3 regions of the Herbaspirillum sp. SJZ099 genome follow, and region 1 is predicted to be linked to each of the others. Evidence: predicted binding sites of a transcription regulator. Region 1 holds the regulator's gene; each other region holds the start of a gene.

Region 1 (2,265 bases):
CAGGCGGTGCGAAGCACCCTCACCCTACAAGGAATACTGCCGTGAATGTTAATGACGCCCTGAAATCCACCTCCGGACGCACCACCGAGCAAACCCAGGCCCAGCCGCGTCCGGGCGCGCAAACCGGCAACAGCGCAGCCTCGACGGCCGCCGCCTCGGACAACGTGCGCCTGTCGGCCACTTACCAGTCGCTGGAAACCAAGGCCAACGGCAGCTTCGATGCCAAGAAGGTCGCGGAAATCAAGGCGGCCATCGCCAACGGCACTTTCCAGGTCGACCCGGACAAGGTCGCCAGCGGCCTGTTCGATACCGTCCAGACGCTGATCAACGCGCGCAAGGCCTAACCCGGATTCGCACGAACCATCACAGACCATGAGCAACCCGGCACACAGCCTGACACAGGAAAAAACGGCGCTGGCCCGGCTGGTTGAAAAACTGCGCCAGGAGCAAGCATTGCTCTCCGAGACCGCGTCCGAAGGCATGACCGACCTCATCGGCGAAAAGGCCACCATCGTTGCCGAAATGACCACCCTCGCCGGCCAGCGCCACCAGCTCCTGGCCAGCCTTGGCTATGCCGACGATGAAAGCGGCATGCAACAGTGGATGAATGAACAAGGTTCGGATGACGACAAGGAAATCTGGGCTGCCCTGTTCGACCTGGCGCAAGACGCCAAGGAACTGAACCGCGTCAACGGCCTCCTGATCGGCAAGAAACTGTCGATCAACCAAAGCGCGCTGACCATCCTGCAAGGCAAGTCCAACGCGGGCAACTTCTATGGCCCGGATGGCCAAAGCAGCATCAAATCGGTCGGCCGCCGCCTTGGCGTGGTGTAAATCCGACCGCAGGTTCCTCGACCGGGAATCGGCGCAAGCCATATAAAAAAGCCCGGTGCATACCGTAATGCCGTTCAGTTAAGCGCTGAACGGCATTTTTGTTTGTGGAGTTCAGACTCCGTTCGCCCTGAGTAGCTGCGTAGCAGCGTATCGAAGGGCAGGCAAGACCCGCTGACGCCGGCATGCTGGCTTCGATACGGCCCTGGCGGGCCTACTCAGCCCGAACGGACTCTTGATGATTGCGCGAGAGAGTTTGCCTTAACTAAGCGGCGTTACGGTAGTACATGCCGTTTTTCTGTGATTGCCGTGCCCTGACCACGCCATGGGGCGCATCAGCAGCGGGATTCAGGCCACCCCGGACCAGGCATGCTCGCGCAGGTAGGAACGCATGCGCGATATCGCCTGGCTGTGCAGCTGGCATACGCGCGATTCGGACACGCCCATGACGGCGCCAATTTCCTTGAGGTTCATCTCCTGCTCGTAATACAAACCCATCAGGATTTGCTCGCGCTCCGGCAAGGCCCGGATCGACTCGACCACGGCCTCGCGAAAGCCCCCGTTGATCAGGTTCTGCAGCGGATTGTCGGTTTCGGCCGATTGGTAGCGATCGAGGAAATGCTCATGGCCGCTGTCGTCATCGTGGAAGTCTTCATAGTAGATCAACTGGTGGCCGCCGCAATCGGTGAGCATGGCCTGATATTCGGCCAGGCTGAGCTTCATGTGCTGCGCCACTTCGTTCTCTTGCGGTTGGCGCCCCAGTTTCTGCAGCAGCGCCTGCATCGCATCTTCCACCTTGCGCGCGTTCTGGCGGATGCTGCGCGGCAGCCAGTCGCTGCTGCGCAACTCGTCCAGCATGGCGCCGCGGATGCGCTGCACGGCATAGGTCTCGAACTGTGCGCCGTGCGTTTCCTCATAACGGTTGACCGCGTCCAGCAGGCCTATCATGCCGGCCTGGATCAGGTCGTCCACCTCGACGCTAGGGGGCAACTTCGCCTTGAGCTGATGCGCCAGCTTCTTGACCAGCGGCGCATGCAGCTCCAGCAAATCGTTCTTGCCTGTTTTTCCCTTGACGTTATACATGCACGTCACACTCCGAGACTTGCACCGTCGGTTGCCATGCCGTAAGCGCTTTTTGCCGCATCCTGCCCTGCCAGTTGCTTGGCCAAGCGATGGAAGGCGATCGACGCGCCCGCGAACGGGAACACGTCCATCACCGCCCTGCCTTGCCCGCAGGCGCGCCGGATATGATCGTCAGCCGGAACCGATCCGAGGAAATTCAATTGCGCCGCCAGGTAACGACTGGCCGCCTGCGCCATGTTGGCATAGACGGTCTGCGCTTCCGCTTCGGTCGCATCGTTGATGATGAGGCTGAACGGACGGCGCCCGATCCTGTCGGTCAAGCTCTTCAAAAGCACATAGGCGGCCTTGATC
Region 2 (2,265 bases), on a different contig from region 1:
GTCAGCGCCAATGTGCTGGACGTGATTGCCCAGCGCGCCGGCCTTGCGCCATTTTCCCCTTTCCAGACATCATTGCTGCATGGCTTGATTGGTGCGCTGCTGGCGCGGCTGCGGCGCATGGCGGCCTGGTGGTGGTTCATCCTGCTGGTGTTCCCTGCAGCCGCACAGGGCGTGGCGCACTTGCATCTTCCTTCCTGGCTGTTCCTGGCCATCTTCCTGTTCATGCTGGTGTTGTTCTGGTCGACCTTCCGCAGCCAGGTGCCGTTCTATCCTTCCGGCCTTGCGGCATGGGATGCGGTGGCCGGGCTGTTGCCGGCCGGACGCCCGATCCGCTTCATGGATATCGGCAGCGGGTTGGGCGGCGCCGTGCTCAATCTCTCGCGGCGCCGGCCGGACAGCGAATTCACCGGTATCGAAATCGCTCCCTTGCCATGGCTGGTCAGCCGTGTACGCGCCGCCCTGGCGGGCAACCATTGTCGTTTTATCAGGGGCGACTACCTGCTGCTCGATTTTGCCGACTACGACGTCGTGTTCGCCTATCTGTCGCCGGCCGCCATGGTCGCGCTGTGGCAGAAGGCGTCGGCGGAAATGCGTCCCGGATCCTTGTTGCTCAGTTATGAGTTCCATATCCCGGGAGCGCCGCCGGACATCGTGGTGCAACCGGCCGGAGGCGGGCCGGCGCTGCATGGATGGCGCATATCGCCGGCCGCGCGCTAGCGGAAAGAGGGCGGCTTCCGAAATAAGGCGAGACGAAACGTATTAAGTTTCCCCGTTTTCAGCCGTAATCGAAAAGGAAGGACGTTTTTCGGATATGTATTCCCCCATTTGCTTGAATGGAATACATGTAATCTGACGAACGTGAAAATACACTCAACGCCACCGGGACGGGAGTAGGCACTTGCTAGTCATCATTGGATATGTCGTTGTCATGGCGTCCGTCTTCGGCGGATTTGCCCTTGCTGGCGGCCACTTGGGGGCGCTGTTTCAGCCAGTCGAACTGCTCATGATCGGCGGCGCGGCCGGCGGCGCGTTCCTGGTCGGCAACAGCAGCAAGGCCATCAAGGCCACGCTCAAGGCGTTGCCGTCGGTCCTGAAGGGATCGAAGTACACCAAGGCGCTGTACATGGAATTGATGGCGCTGCTGTTCGAAATCCTGACCAAGTCGCGCAAGGAAGGCCTGATGTCGATCGAAGGCGACATCGAAGAGCCCGAGAACAGCCCGATCTTCAGCAAGTACCCGGGCGTACTGGCCGACCATCACCTGATCGAATTCATGACCGACTACCTGCGCCTGATGGTGTCGGGCAACATGGACGCGTTCCAGATCGAAAACCTGATGGACAACGAAATCGAAACGCACCACCACGAAGGCGAAATCCCGGTGCATTGCATCGCCAAGCTGGGCGACGGCATGCCGGCTTTCGGTATCGTGGCGGCGGTGATGGGCGTGGTGCACACCATGGAATCGGTGGGCATCCCGCCTTCCGAGCTGGGTATGCTGATTGCGCACGCGCTGGTCGGCACCTTCCTCGGTATTTTGCTGGCATACGGTTTCGTGGGGCCGTTGGCGAGCCTGCTGGAACAAAAGCTGCACGAGTCGACCAAGATCTTCCAATGCGTCAAGGTCACCTTGCTGGCCAGCCTGAACGGGTATGCACCGGCGCTTTCGATCGAATTCGGCCGCAAGGTCCTGTTCTCGACCGAACGCCCGACCTTCCTCGAGCTGGAAGAGCACGTGAAGCAGGCGCGCAGCAAGTAAGGCGAACCGAACCGGCGACCATCGATTTTGACAGCAACCACCAGCACCGAGCAGGAGTAGAGACATGGCCGACGAAGGGCTACGTCCCATTATCGTAAAACGGATCAAGAAGGGGGGCGGCGGCCACCATGGCGGCGCCTGGAAGATCGCATACGCCGACTTCGTGACCGCGATGATGGCGTTCTTCCTGCTGATGTGGCTACTGGGTTCGACCGCCAAGGGCGATCTCAACGGTATTGCCGAATACTTCAAGACCCCGCTCAAGGTGGCCATGGCCGGCGGCTCCGGCAGCGGCGACGCCAATACCGTGCTGCCCGGCGGCGGCAAGGACCTGACCCGCCAGGACGGCCAGTTGCGCAAGGGCGAGAACGACGTCGTCACGCGCCGCCAGACCTTGAAGGAGGCGCAGCAGGAGCTGGAGCGCGCCGAGCGCGTCCGCCTGGAGCAGCTCAAGCAGCGCATCGAAAAGGCGATCGATTCCAATCCCACCCTGAAACAGTTCAAGA
Region 3 (2,265 bases), on a different contig from region 1:
GCGTCACCTGCATGGCGACAATGCGCCGCAGGACGGGCAATGCCTCGCTGCTGCGCTCGGAATGCGCGGCGCGCAGCAGCCGCTTGGCATAGCGGCGCAGGAAATCGCTGTTGGCGAGGCTGCGGCCGAAGCCGGGTTCGACGATATGAATGGCGTGGGGGAATTGGGTAGACCACATTACGTTTGTTCCTTTCAAGCGTCGTCTCCCGCCACGACTATCAAGGTTCAACGTCTGTGTTCAAGAACCTGGGCAGGTTCCAAGAAGGGTACTTCCGCAGACGGCAGGTGCATCGGCTTTCGCGGGACTGGGCGCCCTGCCGCGCCCGTGGCCGCATTCTATCCGCAGCGGAGCAGGTCTGCCAAGCCGGCGGTGGCGGCGATGCGACAGCCGTGCCGGTACAGCGTCAACATTGGCGGGGCTGGCGCTTTCGGGCATGATCGCAAAAGCGCCCAGCCTCGCCTGGGACGCGCCCCATAACGAAAAAGGAGAACCCCTTGCAAACGCTCGCCACCGCCCTGCTCATCCTGATCGCCATCGAGCATGTCTGGATCCTGGTGCTGGAGATGTTCCTGTGGACCAAACCCATCGGCCTGAAGACGTTCGGCCAGTCGAAACAAGCCGCCGAGGCTTCGCGGGTGCTGGCCGCCAACCAGGGCCTGTACAACGGCTTCCTGGCCGCCGGCCTGTTGTGGGGAGTCGCCGCGGGCGAACGTCCGGTGCAGTTGTTCTTCGTCGCCTGCGTACTGCTCGCCGGCATCTACGGCGGGCTCACCGCGAAACGCTCCATCCTTTATGTCCAGGCCTTGCCGGCCCTGCTAGCCTTGCTCGCCCTGCTGGCCGCACGATGACCTGCGCCCCCTGCGACAGCGGCGGCCGGAATTTCCCCGGATAAAGTTTTCGGCCGATCTGGCCGATAATCACTATTCAAGCTTGCTTTCTCACAAAACCGTGAAGAAATGACAACCTCCGGCTGCGCCTGCGATGCCGGCGCGACCACCTCAAACACGCTCGGGGAAGGGCAATGAAACAGATCAAACTCAACCTCAAGGACGAGGTATACGAATCGCTGCAACGCGATTACAAGAACTTTGTTCGCCTGTCGACGAAAATCGATTCAGGCTTCGTCTCCCCGACATTCGACGGTTTCTTGCTGGCCAAGGTCTCGGAAAATCCTCACTTCCTGACCGAGGACGGCGTCCAGCACCTGATGCTCTCGGGCCAGTACGCCTGGGCCAAGCGCGCGCTGGACAAGGATTTTCCGGATGTGGTGGAGATCCTGATCTCGCAGGCCTCCAACTACGGCTTTTACATCGCGGTGCGCCATGACTGGAGCACGGACGACCTGCTGGCCGCTTCCAAGGCCTGGGCAGCCTCCATCGTCAAGCAAGCCAAGGGCGACGAATCGCAGATCGATATCCTGGCCGCGCAGATCAAGAATTCGGTGACCAACATCACCGTGGTGCAGGAAAAACTGAAAACCCCCGCTTCGCAACTGGCGCACGCATTGGTGCAGGAACTGCGCGAAACGCACATCGCCATCGAGCATGCCTCCGGCGCGGTGGCGCGTGAAAAGCTGGGGGCGCTGCGCAGCCTGCTGCGGCTGGGACGCGCCTACGGCAATGTGTCGGAAAAGGCGGAGCAGGAGATGATCGAGCGCCTGAGGGCGCAGAAGCCCTGGCTATTCACGGAAGGGCCGAAGGGGTTCTGGGGCCATGTCGCCGCATGGTGGCGCGGCGTGTGATGGATTAATGCAATCAACGCCAACAAGGCCTGCCGGCGCACGTCCGGCAGGCCTTGTTTGTCTGGCGCCTGTTCACGCGCCGGCGTCAACCTCGCGCATCAGCCTGATGTCGCCATACCAGGCTTCCACCTTTTGCCCGGTGTTATCGGTATCGGTGAGCACGCCCACGCCGATCAGCCGTCCCGGCTTTTCGCCGAACGCCTTTTCGTAATCCTCCACCACATTGCGCTTGTATTCCACCCATTGCCCGACATTGACCGGGCCGCTTTCGGCCACCAGCATCTGGATGCGCCCGGTGCGGGAATTGGCGATCACGCTGCCTGCCGGCGCCTTGTTTTCCCAGATGTACATCAGCGTGGCATAAGGCAGCTCGTGGCCGGTCAGCAGCTTGGCCGTGTCGAACAGGATGGTGTCCATCAACGACAGCTTGTCATGGTCGCCGTCGAACGCCAGCACGATGCGCACCGGCGAATCCTCGGTCTCGCGCTGGGTATTGTCGGCGCTGGGAATCAGGGCCGAAGTC

The links. Region 1 encodes FliA, which starts transcription of late flagellar genes. Its sites were predicted from a motif close to CTAAAGTTTNNNNNNNNNNNGCCGNTA; they were not measured.
Region 2: a site for FliA is predicted at 759-785, ahead of motA (flagellar motor stator protein MotA). Genes of this name have one in related genera too.
Region 3: a site for FliA is predicted at 891-917, ahead of FB597_RS18595 (DUF4088 family protein). Genes of this name have one in related genera too.

The regions. Positions count from the first base shown of each region.
Region 1 covers NZ_VIUO01000006.1:213,659-215,923, forward strand. The annotation lists gene flgM (flagellar biosynthesis anti-sigma factor FlgM) at 42-344, shown strand; gene FB597_RS14750 (flagella synthesis protein FlgN) at 373-834, shown strand; gene FB597_RS14755 (RNA polymerase sigma factor FliA) at 1,180-1,914, opposite strand; gene FB597_RS14760 (MinD/ParA family protein) at 1,920-2,265, opposite strand, start outside.
Region 2 covers NZ_VIUO01000001.1:695,833-698,097, forward strand. The annotation lists gene FB597_RS03045 (class I SAM-dependent methyltransferase) at 1-717, shown strand, start outside; gene motA (flagellar motor stator protein MotA) at 899-1,759, shown strand; gene motB (flagellar motor protein MotB) at 1,824-2,265, shown strand, end outside.
Region 3 covers NZ_VIUO01000012.1:13,910-16,174, reverse strand. The annotation lists gene FB597_RS18605 (hypothetical protein) at 1-178, opposite strand, end outside; gene FB597_RS18600 (DUF1304 domain-containing protein) at 496-849, shown strand; gene FB597_RS18595 (DUF4088 family protein) at 1,023-1,742, shown strand; gene FB597_RS18590 (DUF3047 domain-containing protein) at 1,815-2,265, opposite strand, start outside.